2 linked regions of the Paraglaciecola psychrophila 170 genome follow. The protein of the gene in region 2 binds, or shares a complex with, the protein of the main gene of each other region. Links are inferred from orthologs where the notes say so. Each region holds a gene or a part of one and is shown on either strand. Other genes may lie near its edges.

The links.
Region 1: the proteins of dsbC (region 2) and C427_RS00625 are in contact, whole or in part, in a crystal structure (PDB 1JZD), measured with the Escherichia coli proteins. The link is inferred for Paraglaciecola psychrophila 170 from one-to-one orthologs.

The regions. Positions count from the first base shown.
Region 1 is NC_020514.1:128,522-138,819, forward strand. What follows is about bases 3,826-6,717. They hold C427_RS00625 (protein-disulfide reductase DsbD), read left to right. Parts: upstream 3,826-4,338; coding sequence 4,339-6,096; downstream 6,097-6,717. Other genes in these bases: C427_RS00620 (FxsA family protein), read right to left, coding at 3,826-3,911; C427_RS00630 (M23 family metallopeptidase), read left to right, coding at 6,224-6,717. In the rest of the region: C427_RS00595 (hypothetical protein), read right to left, coding at 1-274; C427_RS00600 (cupredoxin domain-containing protein), read right to left, coding at 264-623; C427_RS00605 (ATP-binding protein), read right to left, coding at 616-1,941; C427_RS00610 (response regulator), read right to left, coding at 1,944-2,618; C427_RS00615 (hypothetical protein), read right to left, coding at 2,922-3,350; more of C427_RS00620, read right to left, coding at 3,393-3,825; more of C427_RS00630, read left to right, coding at 6,718-6,940; C427_RS26850 (EAL domain-containing protein), read right to left, coding at 7,112-7,504; C427_RS00645 (hypothetical protein), read right to left, coding at 8,356-8,610; upp (uracil phosphoribosyltransferase), read right to left, coding at 8,692-9,321; C427_RS00655 (acyl carrier protein phosphodiesterase), read right to left, coding at 9,324-9,935; aroQ (type II 3-dehydroquinate dehydratase), read left to right, coding at 10,175-10,298. UniProt on the Escherichia coli protein: Required to facilitate the formation of correct disulfide bonds in some periplasmic proteins and for the assembly of the periplasmic c-type cytochromes.
Region 2 is NC_020514.1:784,261-794,546, reverse strand. Bases 1,134-4,013 are described here. They hold dsbC (bifunctional protein-disulfide isomerase/oxidoreductase DsbC), read right to left. Parts: upstream 3,000-4,013; coding sequence 2,268-2,999; downstream 1,134-2,267. Other genes in these bases: xerD (site-specific tyrosine recombinase XerD), read right to left, coding at 3,471-4,013; recJ (single-stranded-DNA-specific exonuclease RecJ), read right to left, coding at 1,134-2,182. Outside these bases: C427_RS03520 (hypothetical protein), read right to left, coding at 1-4; more of recJ, read right to left, coding at 464-1,133; more of xerD, read right to left, coding at 4,014-4,385; C427_RS03500 (putative signal transducing protein), read right to left, coding at 4,420-4,731; C427_RS03495 (PilT/PilU family type 4a pilus ATPase), read right to left, coding at 4,740-5,852; C427_RS03490 (type IV pilus twitching motility protein PilT), read right to left, coding at 5,856-6,905; C427_RS03485 (YggS family pyridoxal phosphate-dependent enzyme), read left to right, coding at 6,935-7,618; proC (pyrroline-5-carboxylate reductase), read left to right, coding at 7,632-8,453; C427_RS03475 (YggT family protein), read left to right, coding at 8,529-9,071; C427_RS03470 (DUF4426 domain-containing protein), read left to right, coding at 9,058-9,510; C427_RS03465 (ABC transporter substrate-binding protein), read left to right, coding at 9,632-10,286. UniProt on the Escherichia coli protein: Acts as a disulfide isomerase, interacting with incorrectly folded proteins to correct non-native disulfide bonds.

The sequences.
Region 1 (10,298 bases), 660 kb from region 2 along the record:
AAGGTTGCTTTCGGTTTAATCCATAGCCCAAAATCAGGGTTAACAAGTAGACAAATACCTGATACAAACATAATGATAATTCAATGCCTTTACCATCAAACCATTGACCGATGACATGGATTTGATTGATGTAGATTAGGCTCAAAAGGGCACCTGCTGCAATACTCAACAATAGCCATAACTTAGTCGCTGGCAGATGAACATATAGATACACAACCAACACAAATATCGGCAATGCATCCCGTAAAAATAAAATAACCGTATTAATTAGCATCTGCAGCCTTTTGCTTTTGATGTTCAACGATCACACTACCCCTTGCGGTATTAGGGTTATACTCCCCAAAAAAATCGTATTCGCCAGGCTGCAGTGGGCCAATAAATATGGTTGCTTTATTATTGGCAAAAATGACTTTATCTCTATTGAGTGAAAAGCTATCAAATTCCTCTGGTGTATTATCTTGGTTATAGATTATGAGTTTGACTTTTTGATTTGCTGGGATGGTAATCTGTGATGGGAAAAATAGGTGATCCTTGAGCTGGACATGATACTCCTCAACAGCCGCCAACAGTGACTGACAAAATAAGCCAAAGCATAGTGTTAAAGCGCCTATAACTTTATTCACTGGATTGCCCTTGTAATAATATCAGCTCTACTGATAAGCCTGATAATTGCTCAGAACGGCTTAGTTTTAATGCAGCATTATGCAGTTCGGCAATATGCTTAGAAATGGCTAAACCTAAACCACACCCTGGGGTGTTGCTGTCATGACGGTCACCGCCAATTCTGTAAAAACGCTCAAATACTCTTTTATACTCTGATTCATCAATTCCTGGACCTGAATCTTCTACTTGTATAATCACTCGCTGCTCCAGACTTTTCAATGTCACCCTAATTAGGGTCTCTTCAGGTGAGTATTTACTCGCATTGGAGATCAAATTTTGTAGCAATATACCTAGAGAAAACTCATCACCTAAAATGCTTGCACTTTGACCAACTAGTTCTATTTCTTGTCTTTTTGCTTCAATTTGTGGGAATAAACTGGCTATAACATTTTGGCAGAGTGAAGCAGTATTTATTTGTTTAAATTGACCTTGGTATTGTTCAGGATTGGTTCGGTTGAGCAGTAAAATTTGTTCTACTACATGGCTCATTCGCTCAATACCTTCTTGCAGGTATTGCATATTGGCGTTTGAAGTACTGTTATTGTTTAGCGCTAACTTTAGGTTGTGGGCATTGATTTTTAAGACGCTCAATGGGGTGCGTAATTCATGGGCTGCGTCTGAGGCAAAGCGTTTTTCTCGTGAAAAGGCTGCGTTTAGTCGTTCAAATAATTGATTCAAGGTTTCTAATACTGGGCTGAGTTCGTTTTGCTGATTCTGCTGGGTAATGGGACTAAGGTCATCGGCTTTTTTGGCGCGCAAGTTGTCAGATAGAAGCCTCAATGGCCGCAAACCCGTGCTGACCAACAAAAATATAATAATGGCTAGCAACGGAATACACAAAATCAGCGGTGTAACCGCAGCCAAGATCATTTTTTCTGCTAGTTCAAAGCGCCGGTTTAAGGGTTGTGCAACAAACACCCATTTATTGTCCGATTCAAAAAAATGTGCATAAGTGCGCCAACGTTGAGCTAAAAAATTATGCTCAGCAAATCCATTTTTAAAATTACTCATTGCCGCTTTAAGTTCTGGATGAGAACTAACTATTAATTGGTTATGTTGCCATATTTGGTATATAAAAGCAGCGTCAGGTTGTGGCGCTAATGACTGAGTGCTCAAGTCGGTAATATTCACCAGCACATAGGTCAAAGAGCGTAATTCATTATCAAATACGCTGGTTGCTTTCGCCATACTGCCGCGGTAACCCTGGATGGCAGCCGCGAAGGTGACTAATGTAATCACAGATAATAAAATCAGTGTTAGATAGCGACGAATAGACAAATTTATGACTCTATACGAGGGCTAGTTTTAACACTGTAACCTACACCGCGGATTGTTTTGATAAAGGCTTCGGGGAGTTTTTTACGGAGGTGGTGAACATGTACCTCAACTGCATTACTCGCTACCTCTTCACCCCACTCGTACAATTTAGACTCAAGTTGTTCTCTGGATTGAATACGACCAGCTTGTTCTAACAGCACCTTTAATAGCATAAATTCTTTGCGAGATAATTCAACCACCTGACCAGCAACACTTAACTGATGAGAAGCGCAGTCTAGACATACCTCACCAATAGTAATAGTAGAAGTAGTGGCGGTACCCAACCTTCTCTCAATCACTCGTAAACGTGCAATAAGTTCGTTTACATCAAAAGGTTTACTTAGATAATCATCTGCACCTTGGTCTAGTCCTTTAATTTTGTCCTCGATGGAGTCTCTTGCTGTGAGTACCAGAACAGGGATATTGACCTTCATTTGCCTGATGTTTTTAAGCAGCGTTAGACCGTCCATATCTGGCAAACCTAAGTCCAATATTAACATGTCACATTCATTGGTTTTTATGGTCAACATGGCTGACTTAGCGTTAGTGACATGATTGGCGGTAAACCCCTCGGAACGAAGTGACTGGTGCAGGCCTCTGGCTAATTGCATATCATCTTCGACTAACAAAATTCGCATTTTAATAACTCTATGTAAAGTCCCACTACACTATGCCGCTAAGGTAGTCGAAAGTGATCTAGTTTGAAAGGTCAAGGTGGTTTAGGTAGCTGTATTTATTGTGTACTTTTGCTAACATTTGATCTGCAAGTTGTTTTTTATGTTAACTCCAATCTTGGTTGTAACGTTCGGTTGGGTTGTGTAGTTTAATCGCCTTTAAAGTGGCTTCAAAGAACGTTTATGCTTGAGTATAGTTTTCTTGGTCAAACCAATAGTCAGCGTAGCGAAAATTGCGGCTATGCTTCATGGGTTGATGTTTACGGCTCAGTTAAGCCGATGCCTGGCCATTTTGTCGCTACCAAAAGAAAATGGCCAGCCTGGGGTGCGGTGATAAAGCCAACTTAACTCGGCGTAAGCCACACCATAAAAAATATAAGTGTCTATAGATAAGGTTTTCTGCAACATATCTTTAGCCTGTTTTACTAACCTCAATCCACCAAAACCACTCTCTACATTTGCTTGTTGAGATTTGGTCATACCCTGCAAGGCCCAGCAATCCGCAGGTAGAGGGTATTGTTTAGTAAGTGTTTCAGCTTTCTTGGCTAGTGCAGTGAGTTCGGAGAGTTGTTGGTCTTCATGCACTTGCAGTAGCAACCATTTTTGATAAAGTGCTGATACTGAATATTCTTGGTTATCAAACCCCTGAGCTGGTGAGCAAACAAACAGAATGAAAACCAAGAAACGCCAAAGCATTAGTATTTACCTGCAAAGATTATTGAAAACGTAGTGCCTAGATTAGTCTGGCTTTCTTAAGTCATCCTTAATAGCTGGGTTGACGGGTGATTTATTTTTGTGTTCAAACTCACCTTCGATAATATCTTCAGATTGATCGGTTGAATGAGGTTGCTGCTGGTGAGGTTGCTGTTGCGAAAAATTACCATTAAAAGAGGGATTGATCATCCGGATGGATAATCTTTTCACCAACCCTTTGGCTATAAGCGGGCGAGTCATCGGTAAACTCAATAAAAAACCAATGCCATCAGTGACAAAACCGGGGGTGACTAATAACACACCTGCAATTACTAACAATAAACCTTCAGCCATTTCTTGACCAGGCATAGTGCCAGCCTGCATTTTTTGTTGTGCTTGCATCAGGGTGCTAATCCCTTGTTGCCTAACTAAATGTGCACCAGCAAAGGCGGTTAAAATAACGATAGCTACGGTGTACCAACCACCTATTTGTTCACCCACGTTGATCAATATGGCTATTTCGACAATAGGTAAAATTGCGAATAATAAAAATAGTTTAAACAAAGATGCCTCGTTATTTGAGCTTTACGTAACAAGCTTTACGTATACTCTCTATGTTAATGTGTTGGTAATGATATTGGGACTGAATAACAAAACTCCAGCATATATACCATCATATTGTTACAGAGTGTTGTTTGGATTGTCTAACGAGTTTAGTGCCCAAGAGCTTTTTATCTTTTAAGTTTATCTTATTTAGCAAAGTAGTGAAATTTGACTCTTAAAGATTGGGTCTCTAAACAAAGTAATGTGTCGTGAATATGCAGTCTTAATATTTTGTTAAGGTTTGTGCTTTAATATTATTTAATAATCCCCGTTGGTCCATTGGTATAATGAACATAGTGCCAAGTTACCTTTTATATAAGAAGTGTTGTCGATGAAGTTCAGTATTAGATATTATGTTTTACTACTTAGTTTTTGTTTTTTTTCATCTGTGGTTACGGCGCAAACATCCGATCCTTTAAGTGATCTGTTTGCTGACGAACCAGAATTTTTACAAGTAGATGAAGCGTTTCAATTCGATTTCGCCCAGCAAGGCGATCAGCTCACCCTAAGCTGGAAAATAGCTGATGGTTATTATCTGTATAAAAAGCAGTTTAAAACAGTTGTTAAGCAAGCTGAGTTGGGTATGCCCGTTTTTCCAGTGGCCGAACAAATTGAAGATGAGTTTTATGGATTATCTGACGTATTTCGTAACCAACTAGATATAACTTACCCCATAGTATCCTCAGTGCAAGATGGCATAGTTAAAATTCGTTATCAGGGTTGTGCTGACGCTGGTTTGTGTTATCCACCTACTACTAGAGAAGTGTATCTGAATCAGGTCGGAAATGTTTCTGAAGCGGAGTCTAACCAATTATCAAAAGATTCAGCAATTGAATCAAATACTCAAGCACCCATTTCAGAGCAATTTGAGTTAGCCAGTCTGTTGTCTAGTGAACAGAGTTTATTTATCACCCTGCTGTTATTTTTAGGCTTAGGTATTGGTTTAGCATTTACACCTTGTGTATTTCCTATGTATCCAATTTTGTCTGGTATTGTGATTGGTCAAGGTAAAACTATTAGCACGTCCCGAGCGTTTACTTTGTCATTTGTATATGTACAAGGTATGGCTATCACTTACTCGTTGTTGGGATTGATTGTTGCTTCTGCAGGTGTGCAATTTCAGGCTGGTTTACAACATCCGGCTATTTTAATTGCGCTAATTGTCATATTTGTGTTGTTAGCAGTCGTGATGTTTGGTGCCTATGAGTTGCAATTGCCTTCTTCATGGCAAGAAAAGCTCAACGCCATGAGCAATAAACAAACCAGTGGAAGTTACTTTGGGGTGTTGGCGATGGGGGCGATTTCTGGTTTAGTGGCTTCTCCGTGCACCACTGCGCCGCTGACCGGGATTTTGTTATTTATCGCCCAAAGTGGTGATTTAGTGCTGGGGTTCAGTGCATTGTATGTATTGAGTTTAGGTATGGGTATTCCGTTGATTTTATTCGGCATTACGGGTGGTAAATTGTTACCCAAGGCAGGTAACTGGATGAACGTTGTTAAAGTCACGTTTGGTTTTATGATGCTGGCAGTTGCCATTATGTTTGTAGAACGTTTAGTTTCACATGTTGCTACCGACATCGCTTGGACATTGCTTGGCTTAACTACTTTCACATATTTCTTTGTGATGAATCAAAACAGCCCAACAAATTTTTATAAAGGCCTTCGTGCATTTTTGATCTTCATTGGCCTGTTTTTTTCAGCCGGTTATGGTTATCAAACATTCAATGGGTTCGGCCACAGCGATACTCAAGCTCAATCAAATAATACCCCTGTCGCGCATCAAGAATTTCTGAGCGTAAGCAGTATCGAAAGCTTCAATCTAGCACTAGCCGAGGCCAATGCTAATGGGCAAACAGTAATGTTAGACCTTTACGCAGATTGGTGTGTAGCGTGTAAAGAGTTTGAAAAATATACATTCCCCGATAGTCAGGTCGTGGCAGCGTTGAGCGATTCCGTTCTAATGCAGATTGATTTAACTGATAACACTGATAACAATATTGCATTCCAAGAGAAGTTTTCAGTGTTAGGTTTACCGACTATCTTATTTTTTGATACTCAAGGACAAGAGATAAGTACGGCTAGAGTGACAGGTTTTATGCGTGCCGCACCTTTTGCTGAGCATGTGAATAACCTTTTTGCTAAGTAACTGTGTCTTGTACTATCACTCGGTTTTTATAACTAAATTTTTTACTACTTTTTCCTTAACTTTTTTTACAGCCATATTCAGTATGTTGGTTACCTGTAGTTCTTTTGCGAACTCAGGTAATTACTGCATGGATGATTGGGCATGTGTAGAGAAAATAGAGAACAACAAGCAGGTCGGTTATTGGCTTTACAATAAAAAACCTTTTGTGGTGACTGTCACCTTAGAAGTGGACACCAATAACTTAAAAACGTCTGCCACAAACCAGCGCCAACATATTGTTAACCAAGTGCTTCAAGGGTATCAGCGAGTTAAAGTGCTTGAGTTGCAGCCCATCAACATTAGACGAAAAATTTGGTATGACGAATCTTTTTATTGGGCACCAGGCAATATGCTGGCGAAACATCAAGGGGATACTGTTTATCAAAACCCATATGCTCAAGGTGATTATTTCCCTATAGTACAAGGCTTTGGCGGTGGATATAGCCACAGTGGGCCATCAAGGTATGCGGTTGATTTTGCTATGCCTATTGGTACTGCTATACATGCAGCTAGGGCAGGGGTTGTGATTGACTTAATTGAGCATCATACACGGGGAGGTGCTAGTCGAAAATACGCTAAATATGCTAATTACGTAGTGATTTTGCATGATGATGACACCACAGGTGAGTATTACCATCTGAGAAAAAATGGCGTTACGGTTGCACAAGGTGTGCGCGTTATTGCAGGTCAAAAAATAGGTTACTCGGGTAATACGGGGTTCTCTTCTTTGCCGCACTTACACTTTGCGGTATATCAAGCAATGCCTTTTGGAAAGTATCAATCACTGCCTTTTGTGTTTGAATAAAGACTGGGTCTTATCTCTATTCCTAGTTTAAGTTATCTACCGTGTCTTTTCTAATAGTGCGAGAATATCGATTGCCGGAACCGGTTTAGAAAAGTAATAACCTTGTAGATGCTGACATTTATTCTTTTTGAAAAACTCTACCTGCTCAAGGGTTTCAATACCCTCTGCCACTCAACTCATTTTTAATTGTTTAGCCATGCTTAGCGTTGTGAGGATAATGGCCTCATTATTTTGGTTTTTTCCGATGTCATCAACAAAACTTTTATCTACCTTGATGATGTTTATTGGGAATTCTTTAAGATACTTCAGAGATGAAAACCCAGTACCAAAATCATCTAACGCAATTAAAAAGCCTTTCTGCTGTATTTGGGTCATGTACGTCAGTGCTTTATCGTAATCGCGCATCAAGGCACTTTCGGTAATTTCAAAACGTATGGCTGTAACTGGTATATTATTTTGCTCCAAAAGCAGAATAATCTTATCAATTGAAGATTGGTTGTCGAAATGTTTAGCCGACAGGTTTACTGATATATACCCAGCAAAAAACATTCTGGCGCATTTCATTCAGTACTGGCATCGCTCGTTCAAACGCATCTAATGTCATATGCTCTATTAAACCAAGCTCCTCTGAAACAGGAATAAATATATCTGGAGTTATCATGCCGCTTCGAGTCGGCCAGCGCATCAGGATGAAGTGGTCTAATTGATTCGGACACTCTAGTTAAGAGATAATACTCAAAACTGGAGTGGACTATGAATGCACGTAAGAAATATTCAAAAGAATTTAAATTGGATGCCATCGCATAGGTGGTAGAGCAAAAATACAAAGCAAGAACGGGTGCATTGGCGTAATTACTCTACACGATTTAGCGCCCAACAAGACATCTTGAATTACATGACCATGTGGTACAACAGCCATAGACTTCATTCGTACTTGGATTACCAAAGTCCTAATAACTTTGAACAACAAAACAATGAATTACAAAAAGTAGCTTAACTGAGGTAGTCGTATTAGGTTGACCAGGTCAGAATGCCTTGTGACAATAAATGGGTTCTAACATTACTACCATTATTAAGCATTTTATCTGGTAACAAATATTCAACAGAAAGCTTATTAGTAACATATGAATAGGAATAAACACCCTCATCCATTGAGAATAATATGTTTCCCAGTTCGTCCTCGCTAACGTAACTGGCTTTTTGTGTTAATTGGTTATCCCGCTTTAACTTTAAATTGATAATATTTTTGGTTGTATTTTTCGTGAGGTTATATTGGTGAACGCCTTTGACAGAGTCACTGACCCAAAGGTTTCTTTTTGAGTCCTGAAACAAATAATTTATAGGGGCAGCATTGAATTCGTTGTTTGGACCAAGGACTTGCTGGTTTTGATAGCCATCAAATCAGCGGTACCCAGTCACAAAAAACCTTCATCATCTAATAACAGAGAATTGATAGTATTCTGAGATAAACCATTATCTGTGGATAAACGAGAAAATGTTGGGTCCTGGATCAACGGCTCACCTTGACTCGCAGTTGAGACAAGCAACAATAAAAAATTGATTAAAAAATAATATCTCGTTGGCCTAAAGTAGGCTCTATTCATCATTTCTGCAGGTACATATTTATCCACGTTCAAATAATAAAAAGTAAATGACATCAATTTATACACTAATAAACCTCACGTCTCACAATGCATGATTTAATAAAATGGCTCTTATTAAATCATAAGTGACACTCAATACTTTTAGGCTTATCGGGTACCAAAAATTTTATCACCAGCATCCCCAAGCCCTGGCAATATGTAACCCTGTTCATTCAGTCTTTCATCGATTGCTGCGGTATAAATGTCGACATCAGGATGTGCAGCTTGAACTGCCTCTAAACCCTCTGGAGCCGCGACTAAAAATAGCCCCATAATATGTTTACAGCCTTTTTGCTTGAGTAAATCTACGGTGGCAATAAGAGTGCCACCAGTAGCTAACATCGGATCTACAATTAATGCGGTGCGTTCTGCGGCGTCTTTTACGACTTTATCGAAATAGGCAACAGGTTGTAGCGTTTCTTCATCACGATACAAACCTACCACACTAATTTTAGCATTAGGGATTAGCCTTAAAACACCATCCAACATACCTAAACCGGCACGTAAAATAGGAACGACTGTTATTTTTTTGCCCTTTATTTTTTGTATGTTTATTTTTTTCCCATTCCAATCTGTGGTTTCAACCACCTCAGTCTGTAGCTCTCTAGTGGCTTCATAAGTTAAAAGGTTACCCACCTCGCTCGCTAACTCCCGAAAATCTTTACTGCTAATCCCTTCTTCACGCATTAAACCTATTTTGTGTTGAATTAAAGGGTGATGAATTTCGTGTACGGGCATACTTATTTCTCGCGGTTATTGTTGAGACTGTAGTCTTGGACAAATCTCTGTCCGTGGTCAAGACACTCAGGATAGAACTGTTGAAAGCTAGACTCAAGCTTATCCCCATTTAGAAGTAAAAAAGACTGGGCTTGGTCGGCAAACATAACTTTATTTCTCAATCGATGTTCAATACTAGTGAATGCTCTAAAACAGCTTTCGACATTGACATATTGATTTAACCATTGTTGGGTTTTCAAGCGCTCGGCCTGTTTATTAAAATGCGCATTATCAGGTAATGAAAATTGTTCAAGTTGTTGATAAAAATTAGCAAAGACAATATTGAAGTGGGTGTCAGAGTAACGTTTCCAAGATTGCATCAGTAGGTAATCAAAATAGATATCGATAATTACCCCAGCCATCCTTCGAATATTACTGGGAAAACATTGTCTTAATTCAATTATTAGAGGGTGTGAATCAGTGAACACGTCAATACTACGATGCAAACGGATACCTTGTTCAATCTCAAAAGGTAAGTGCTGCAGGTGACTGCCTTTAACAAAGTCTCCAAGAAAATTGCCCAGCAAGTTGGTTTGAGTATGTGAGCCTATGTGGATATGGGCGATATAATTCAAATTAAAAAACACTCCAATGTAGGTAGGTAATAAGTCCCAATAAAAGCATAAAATACGTTAACTTGGCGGCAATCTTCGCTGATAAGACCAGTATTTTGCTGTTAATTTCTATTTGCTCTCTATAATGGATGAATAATTTAAGTTAATGTGCATTTAATGTACGAAGATCGATTTTGAAATAATGTTTTTCATATGCAGAAACACTCAACAGAATCATTACTAATTAAAATGGCGACCTAGTGAAAGTATTAGTTATCAATGGCCCAAATTTAAACATGTTAGGCAAGCGCGAGCCTGCAACATATGGCTCACAAAATCTACAACAAATTGTCAGTAGGTTAAGTACTTATGCTGACTCAATAG
Region 2 (10,286 bases):
CCATGACCACTATTAAATTTAGTTAAAGAACAATTCTAGCACTTATCTCAAAGTACATAAATAATTATACCAAACTCGCCTCAAAATACGTATTTATACAACCTAAATTTGCCATTTATTGGCTGCACTCATTCGCAGTACTCACTTTAAGGATTAAGTTAATGAGGATGCGTTCATTTGCCAATGATATTTAGTTACGATGGTCTTGAGTATATAAACAGATAACAGCAAAAGATGTCGAGCCACATAGATAACCAAGGAGCACCAAGTGTTGAGCACAGTAAAAGCTCAAACAATGGTTAAGAATATTCAAGTTGTACCGAATCCATAATTCTATTTATTCTCATTGTCCTCTTTGTCCTCTTTGTCTTAGGTGTTGAACAACTTTTTGCTTTTTCTATCTGCCCCAGGCCATTTAAAAAGCTAGTTAACAGTCTAAGAATGTATATTGACGTTAATAATGCTACAAAGCGCTCACGCCCTCGACCATTAATTGCAAGCTAGTTCGGCCACGAAACTCGTTGATATCTAACTTATAAGCAAGATTCACATGGCTGCATTGTGCATTAGGCCACAAATCCAAATCGACATTAAAAGCAATAGCATCGATTAACACACCACTTTCATGTTTAACCATCATTTTTAGGTGTTTACTGCCCACTAAGCGTTGTTCCATTAATTGGAATTCACCATCAAACAGTGGCTCTGGAAATCCCTGCCCCCAAGGCCCAGCGTCCTTTAAACATTGAGCAAAAGCTAACGTAAAGTCTTCGGTCTGTAACTCACCATCAGAAATCAATTCACCTGCTAGTGGTTTATCTTTAAGATTTTCTTCCGCTATCTGATGAAAAACTTGCTCAAAAGCAGATAGATTTTTTAATGGTAAACTGAGTCCGGCTGCCATAGCATGGCCTCCAAACTTGCCAATAATATCTGGATATCGGCTGTTTATCTCTTCGAGTAAATCACGAATATGTAACCCTGGAATAGAACGAGCAGAACCTTTAAGAGTGTCGTCATCCTGATGCGCAAAAGCGATAGTTGGACGATAATATTTATCTTTAATACGGCCGGCCAAAATACCAATCACACCTTGATGATAATCAGCTTGGTACAACACTAAACCGAAAGGTAAAGTACTTGCTTCAAGGTTCAACCCCTCCAAAGCTTTTACCGCTTCTTGCTGCATCGACCCTTCTATTTCACGCCTCTCACGGTTTAAACTATCCAGCTGTACGGCTATTTGCCTTGCACGTGCGGGATCATCAGTCATCAAACATTCAATACCCAACGACATATCATCTAACCGCCCGGCAGCATTGAGACGTGGTCCGACAACAAAACCTAAATCAGAGGCTACTAAACGACTTTTTTCTTTACTTGCCACTTCAATTATCGCCTGTATACCCGGCCGACATTTGTCGCTACGTATACGCTGTAAACCTTGGTGCACCAATATTCTATTGTTATCGTCTAATGGCACAACATCAGCTACGGTGCCAAGTGCCACCAAATCTAGTAATGAGGCTAAGTTGGGCACAGGTAAACCCTGCTGCTCAAGCCATCCATTGGATTTCAGCTCTGCTCGAAGGGCTAACATCAAATAAAATGCTACACCTACCCCGGCTAAATTTTTAGACAAAAACCCACAACCTGGTTGGTTGGGATTGACTATTGCATCCGCAATCGGTAATGATTCAGCGGCTAAATGGTGGTCTGTTACAATCACAGTTATACCCAAAGATTTAGCTTTTTCAACACCAGCAAAACACGCAATGCCATTGTCGACTGTCATGATGACTTCTGCTTGTTGTTGCGCCGCAACTTCTACTATTTCTGGACTTAAGCCATAACCAAAATTGAACCTGTTAGGGACTAAATAATCATGGTTAGTCGATCCCATCATGCGCAAAGACATCATACTCAATGCTGTGCTTGTGGCACCATCGGCATCAAAGTCACCCACAATTATTATCTTTTTATTGGTTGCTATCGCTTGAGACAACAAATGAACGGCTTTCTCAACACCTTGTAATTGGTCGTAATGTAATAGTGCTTGAGCACTACGATTGAGTTGCGCCGCGTCCTCGACACCTCTATCAGCATAAATTTGTTTTAATCGTGGATGCAACAACTCAGGAAGATGTTGGCTATTCATTTTGGGTCTACGGCTGATTTGCACTTAAATATTTACCCATTGGAGAAGTGAAAAACAAAAAAGCCTGTATTAGAAAAATACAAGCTTAAGAATAGTGTAATTTAAAAAATTAAAGAATGGCTTTTAACGCTTCTTCAAGCTGTTTAGGTGGTTGATAACCCGGAATAACAGAGCCATCAGGCATAATGATATTAGGTGTGCCGTTTACCCCAATTTTTTGGCCAAAAGCATATTGCTCAGCGACTTTTGTTTTGCAGTCTTTACTGGCTACTGTGCCACCAGCTTTGGCGTTATCCATAGCTTCTTGCTTATTATCCGAGCACCAAATCGAAACCATATCGGTGTAAGTAGAACTATTAATACCACCACGAGGAAAGGCTAGATAGCGAACAGTAATACCCAGATCGTTATATTGCTCCATTTCATTATGCAACTTACGGCAATAACCACAGGTAATATCTGTAAATATATTGACCACATATTTTTCTTTATCTGCTTTGTATTCGATAACAGCGTCTTTAAATTCTGCTAAACCACCTAAGCGCACACTTCCAAGAGCTTCTTCAGTCACATTACGCATACCTTCTTCGATATCATAAATGCGAGCTTGCAACAAATACTTGCCATCTTGGCTGGTATAAAACAACCCTTTCTCTGTCATCACTTGCAATAGGCCGGTAACCGGCGCATCACCAATAGAACTTATTTGCATACCAAGAGCCGCTTGCAGTTTAGCTTTTACCTGATCAAGGTTTTGTGTATCTGCTGCTGCAAAAGTTTTGAGACTAACAGTACTGACCAAACCAATAAGTACCAAGCCAATTTTCGTCCAATTTTTCATAATCTGCCCAACTGATTGCTGTATTGATAAGACCTTAATTAGGCCAAATAATTTCAAAGTATATTACCAGTTTAACGGAATACGTCTATCAAACCAAACGGTTCGGCAAATATGTATGTAACGACTGTTTTTAAGCTTTCTGCCTATAGCCAGCAGATTTCTGAATACTTTTTTTCAAGCTCAACTTTGAGCGTATACTCGTCTAAAAACGCTTCAGCGTTGACTAGACTAATCAGCTTTAAACACATGAATGACGTAAAACAGTTAGGTAGTCTTTTAATCTTTAATTAGGTAGAGATTTACTCTGGAAACTCTGAGTTAAAAAACGCGGTTTAGATTAACAATGACTTTGATATTGCTGCAAAATTTATATTAGTTTGTTTAACCATGTCCAAGTTCATTCCGATTCAAAAAATCGATATAAGACTCCCCAACTCAATTGTCGTCCAGGCCTTGCACATAAAACAAAGATTAGCCTCGTGGATGATGCTCTGCCACCAACTTCTGCAATCGCTCCGTCGCCACATGTGTATAAATTTGCGTGGTGGATAAGTCACTATGCCCCAACAACATTTGAACCACACGCAAGTCTGCACCATGGTTAAGTAAGTGTGTAGCAAACGCGTGGCGCAAAGTGTGAGGTGATAAGTCGGTTTGAATATTCGCTATTTGACTGTAAAGTTTAATCCGGTGCCAAAAGGTTTGACGAGTCATGGCCACCCCACGTTTGCTTGGGAAAATAATGTCACTTTCGGATTTAAGTAACGCACCCCGTCCGTGTTTTATAAAAGTCGAAACCCATTCAATCGCTTCTTCGCCTAGGGGCACCAGTCTATCTTTACTGCCTTTACCTGTGACTCTTACAACACCTTGTTGAAGACTTAGTTGGTCTAATCGTAAACTGACTAACTCGGTCACTCGCAGGCCAGTGGCGTACAACACCTCTAACATGGCTTTATCACGGAGTTGAATCGGATCATCGATTTTAGGCGCATTGAGTAAGTCGATGACCTGTGACTCGGTCAACGTTTTAGGAAGTGATTGCGGCAGCTTGGGATTTTGCAGCAGGCTAACTGGGTCGTCACTGCGAATTTTTTGACGTAACATAAACTGGCACAAACTACGTAAACTGCTTAGAAAGCGTGACGTACTTCGACCAGATAAACCACCGTCATAACGTATAGCAAGATATTGATTTAATACATCTTGTTCAAAGTCGACTAACTGTACTAGATTGTCAGTCTCACTTTGCTTGGCAAGAAAAAGTGAAAATTTAGTTAAATCAGAACGATAAGCACTAAGGGTATTTTCACTTAATCCTTTTTCTAACCACATGGCTTCAACAAAGTTTTCTATCTGAGCCGAATCGGAAGTATTTAGCGACATAAAGGTTTAATTGCTCGGGTAATAAAAGGCTAACTTATACAACACTATCTTTACCGCATTGCCAACACAGTTCAAAGCTAGCGCCATTTTGCTCTTTACAGTTGCTGCATATCCAAGGAGATGAGTCTGTTGGTTGATATTCAAATTCAGCAATAAACTGCTGGGCCTTGAGTAACCATTGAGGATCGCTGATCCAAACTTCTGGCAACACGTCCATAGGCGATAATTCGCCCATGGCACCTATCGCAAATTCATTTTTCACAAAACAAGGAATACCTTTTTCATCAAGTAATTGTTTGATTTGAAAAACCATAAAGCGGTCGTAATGAGAATAAACTTTATCCAAAATTGCCTTTAATCCATATCGATAGAAACATCAGACAGCGATCCAAGTTGATTGCCTTCATTCGAATCCAGTTTGATCATAAGGCGCAAATCGTTTGGCGAGTCAGCATGGTGGATAGCATGATCCAGAGTAACTTTGCCAGCTTTGTACAAGTCATATAAGGCCATATCAAAACTCTGCATACCTATTTCCTTGCCTTTTTTCATCGCTTCTTTCAAACCACCAATTTCGTTACGCTGAATAAGATCTGTGACTAATGGAGAGTTAAGCAATATTTCAATCGCTGCAACTCGGCCTTTACCATCTGGAGTGGGAACCAGTTGCTGAGCAATAATGGCTCGCATATTCAAACTCAAGTCAAAGCGTAGCTTTTCATGTTGATCCGATGGTGCCAAATGCATAATACGCTCTATAGCTTGATTGGCGTTATTGGCATGCAATGTGGCCACACATAAATGCCCAGTATCAGCAAAAGACATGGCATATTCCATGGTTTCCATCGAGCGAATTTCACCAATCATAATCACATCAGGCGCTTGGCGTAATGAACTTTTCAATGCATCGTCGAAAGACTTAGTATCAATACCCACTTCTCGCTGAGTGACCACACAGTTGGCATGTTGATGTACAAATTCTATAGGGTCTTCTATAGTCAGAATATGCCCTTTTGAGTGTTGATTTCTATGCCCTATCAATGCCGCTAGTGAAGTTGATTTACCTGTACCTGTGGCACCGACAAATAACAACAAGCCACGCTTCGACATAATCACATCTTTTAATATTTCGGGTAAACCTAGGTCTGAAACTTGAGGTATTTGGGTGACAATACGCCTTACAACCATACCTGCCATATCTCTCTGCCAAAAAGCACTGCAACGAAAACGCCCTATTTCATCTCTAGCAATAGCAAAGTTACATTCTTTGGTTTCTTCAAATTCAAGTTTTTGTTTTTCGGTCATCGCATCATGTACTAGGGCTAAAGCGTCTTCTTGGCTTAAATTACTGCCACCGATAGGTGTCATTTGACCGTTTACTTTAGCACTAACTGGGAAGCCAACAGTGACAAATAAATCTGATGCACCTAAACCTTGCATCTCTTCTAAATAAGGTGTGAGTTCCATACATTAATTCCCAAAACTAGAAGTCGGTTTTTTATCAATTGATTTTGCAGCGGCATCTTGAGCCGTAATGAGGCCTTGGGCGACTAACCTCTGCAAACATTGATCCATGGTTTGCATGCCATGAGATTGACCCGTTTGGATAACCGAATACATTTGTGGCACTTTATCTTCGCGGATCAGGTTTCGGATAGCCGGAATACCTAGCATAATTTCGTGTGCTGCCACCCTACCCCCGCCCACTTTTTTCAATAAGGTTTGAGAAATAACCGCTCGCAACGATTCAGACAGCATAGAACGGATCATGGATTTTTCCGCCGCAGGAAACACGTCGATTAATCTATCAATAGTTTTAGGGGCCGAGTTGGTGTGTAACGTCCCAAATACCAAATGTCCGGTTTCGGCGGCTGAGATAGCTAAGCGAATCGTTTCTAAATCTCGTAATTCACCTACCAATATTATGTCAGGATCTTCACGTAACGCAGAGCGAAGAGCATTATTGAAGCTGTGGGTGTCTCGATGCACTTCACGTTGATTGAGCACACAAAGTTTATTTTCGTGGACAAATTCGATAGGATCTTCAATGGTTAGAATATGTTCACGTTTAGTTGAGTTAATGTGATCAACCATGGCTGCCAAAGTGGTACTTTTACCGGAACCTGTAGCGCCAGTCACCAGTATAATGCCAGTGGGCTGATTGATAATTTCTTTAAATATTTGCGGCGCACCTAAGTCATCTAAACTTAAGATCTCACTTGGTATAGTTCTTAATACTGCTGCCGCACCACGGTTTTGCACAAAAGCATTCACCCTAAAGCGTGATAAATCTTTTACTTCAAAGGAAAAATCGGTTTCGAGATTCTCTTCATATTCCTTACGCTGTTTGTCGTTCATGATTTCGAAAATCAGGGCATGCACTTCTTTATGGCTGAGTGCAGGTATATTTAATTTTCGCATTTCACCGTCAACACGTATGATTGGCGGTAATCCAGCAGAAAGGTGTAAATCAGAAGCTTTATTTTTAACACTAAAGGCTAAAAGTTCGGTAATATCCAATAAATATTCTCCGTATATCATGTTGCAATATGGAAACAATAGCAGAACGACTCAAAAGCGTACAAATAACCATCGAGCAATCTACCTTAGACGCACATCGTCCATCAAATACGGTAAAATTACTAGCGGTGAGTAAAACCAAACCCGTATCTGATATCGTGCTAGCGTATGAAGCAGGACAACGTTTGTTTGGTGAAAACTATGTGCAAGAAGGTGTGGAAAAAATCAAAGCCTTAGAATCACTCGATGATATTGAGTGGTATTTCATCGGGCCATTACAATCGAATAAAACTCGATTGGTAGCCGAACACTTCGATTGGGTGCAAGCCATCGACCGGCTAAAAATAGCCCAAAGACTAAATGATCAAATAGCACCACCCAAAATATTAAACCTGTGTATTCAAGTAAATATTGACGATGACGCAAATAAGGCCGGCATAGGCGTAAACGAATTAAATGACTTTGCCAAAGCCATTACAGAACTACCTAACCTTAGATTGCGCGGATTAATGACTATTCCGAAGGCCAATCAGTCTGTGACTGAACAAACAGCTAGCTTTGCTCACATGTCAGTATTATTCGAAAGTCTAAAAAAACAGTACACAACTGTCGATACCTTATCTATGGGCATGTCAGGTGATACGCAAAATGCTATTAACAATGGTAGTACTATGGTTAGAGTAGGAACCGCCATTTTTGGCTCAAGAAATTAACAGAAGGACAATCATGCAACACAGAAATATAGCCTTTATTGGCGCAGGCAACATGACGAGAAGCATTATCAGTGGTTTAGTCAACAATGCATACCCAGCGCACTTGATAACAGCCAGTAATCCTTCCATTGGAAAACTATCCGCTTTACAGGCTGATTTTGGCATTAATGTCACCCAAGATAATAAAGAAGCAGTAGATGCATCAGATGTCGTCGTGCTTGCAGTAAAACCACAACTTATGGAGCAAGTATGTGAGAAACTTGCACAGCAACAGGATTTAAGTGGCAAACTTTTTGTATCCATTGCGGCCGGTATTACTACCCCTCGACTTCAGCAAATGCTGGGTGGAACCTTGCCTGTTGTTCGCACCATGCCGAATACTCCAAGCGCGTTAGGCAAAGGAATGACCGGCCTATTTGCAGACACTAATATCGATGAAGTTGATAAGCAATATGCCGCTGATTTAATGGGTCAAGTGGGCGAAATTGCTTGGGTTGAGAAAGAATCGATGATAGACGGTGTGATCGCGGCGGCAGGCAGCAGCCCAGCCTATTTCTACTTATTTTTAGAAGCCATGCAAACAGAAGCAGAACGCCAGGGATTTGACCATGCAACGGCGCGGTTAATGGTTCAGCAAGCGATGCTAGGGGCAGCGGAAATGGTCTGTCAGCATCCTCACCTTGAATTAAGTGAGCTGCGGACCCAAGTTACCTCCAAAGGTGGAACAACTGCAAAGGCTATAGAGTCGTTTCAGGAACAAGGCTTACAACAAGTCGTCGCCAACGCCATGCAAGCAGCAGTTAAACGAGCGGAAGAAATGGCAAAGCAGTTCTAGACTGCTTTATTAAATATGCTTGTTCAAATGCTTTAGTTTTGACAGCTCAGACAGATACCGAGGAAAACCCATAATATGAGTTCAGTTCAGTTTTTAATCGATTTTGTTTTTAACATTTATTTAATGGTGGTTTTATTACGCCTATGGTTACAATTTGCCAGAGCGGATTTTTACAATCCATTTAGCCAATTTGTAGTCAAAGCTACTCAGCCTATAGTGGCCCCTATGCGCAGAGTGTTACCTTCGATCGGCCGTTTAGATACCGCAACCCTGGTGTTTGCACTATTGGTTGCGGGATTAAAAGTCGTCACTCTTAACATGGTGTTGGGAGGAACAAGTCTCAACGTCTTGTCCTTAGTCGTTGTATCATTTGTTATTGTCATTAAAGAAATTCTGACCTTAGTGATGTATGTGCTTATTTTGCGCGCTATTATGAGCTGGGTAAGCCAGGGCAGAAACCCAATGGAATTAGTATTAAGCCAACTCACTGAACCAATGCTGGCCCCAATTCGTAAAAGAATGCCTGAGATGGGTGGATTAGACTTATCGGTAATGGTGGTGATCTTTCTGTTATTGTTTATTCAAAAACTATTAGGTGATTTATTTGGAATTTTTTAATTTGAAGGTTATATATTTTTATTTATTGAGTCTTTCAGTAGCACTAGGACTGATGTTTTCTTCTCAAGTCAACGCAGAACAAAAACAAGTGCTAGGCAGTTGGGACGTGCATTACATTGCGTTAAACAGTACGTTTTTAACTCCTGAAGTAGCCAAACAATATGGCATAGTGCGCAGCAAATTTAATGCTCTTATTAATATCTCAGTGTTAGACAGGCAAGACAAGACAGCACAATCAGTAATTTTGACGGGTGACGCTAGAAACTTAATTGGTGTAGTTAAAAAGCTAACGTTTAAGCAGGTCAATGAGGGCAAGGCAATTTATTATTTGGCAGTACTGCCTTTTAGCGACCTAGAGCAGTACCGGATATCTATCGACATTAACGATGGGCTTGAGCAAAAAACATTAAAATTTCAACATAAATTTTATGCTGATTAAGGCACTATTTTTATAATGCAGAGTATTCAATGAAACTGCTCCTATATACTTTTGATTTTTGTTGTTAAATTAATTGTAGATAAAAGTTGATTTTATAGTGTTTCTTAAGTGAATTTTAAATATGGCTATAAGTAACGTCCCAACACAATCGTCACAGGATATCAGCCGTAGACAAGCTCTAAAATCCATCAGCCAAGCAGTAGTTGGGGTAACAGCAATAACCCAAGCCCCTTATGTGTTTTCCAGACAACGAACTCAACTCAGGGTGCTAGGCACTCACGTTACCTTGCAAGAAAAACTTCGCCAAAAAGCGATGGATGACTTGGACATCGATTTAATGTTTGAGCCTCGTGGGAGCGCCGCTGTATTGCAAAAAGCGTCAATGAACCCGCAATCTTTTGACTTGTGCGAACAATGGTCGAATAGCATAAGACCCCTATGGGCAAGTGGCTCCATACAACCCATTGAAAAAAAGAGACTGCGGTATTGGGACGAAATAAACCCATTATCTAAAACGGGTAAAATCAGCACAGATGCTAGATTGGGCGCCGGAGATGCACCGCATAAAATCTTACATATTGAGCCTAACGGTACATTAGGCACTGAGCACACGGATAAAATCAGCTTTTTACCTTATGTGCACAATGTTGATTCTTTTAGTTACAACACCAATGTAGTTAAACAAGGAGAGGCCTATGAAACCGAAAGTTGGGGCTGGTTGCTCGACCCTAAATATTCCGGCAAAGTGGGTATTGTCAATGCACCTAACATTGGCT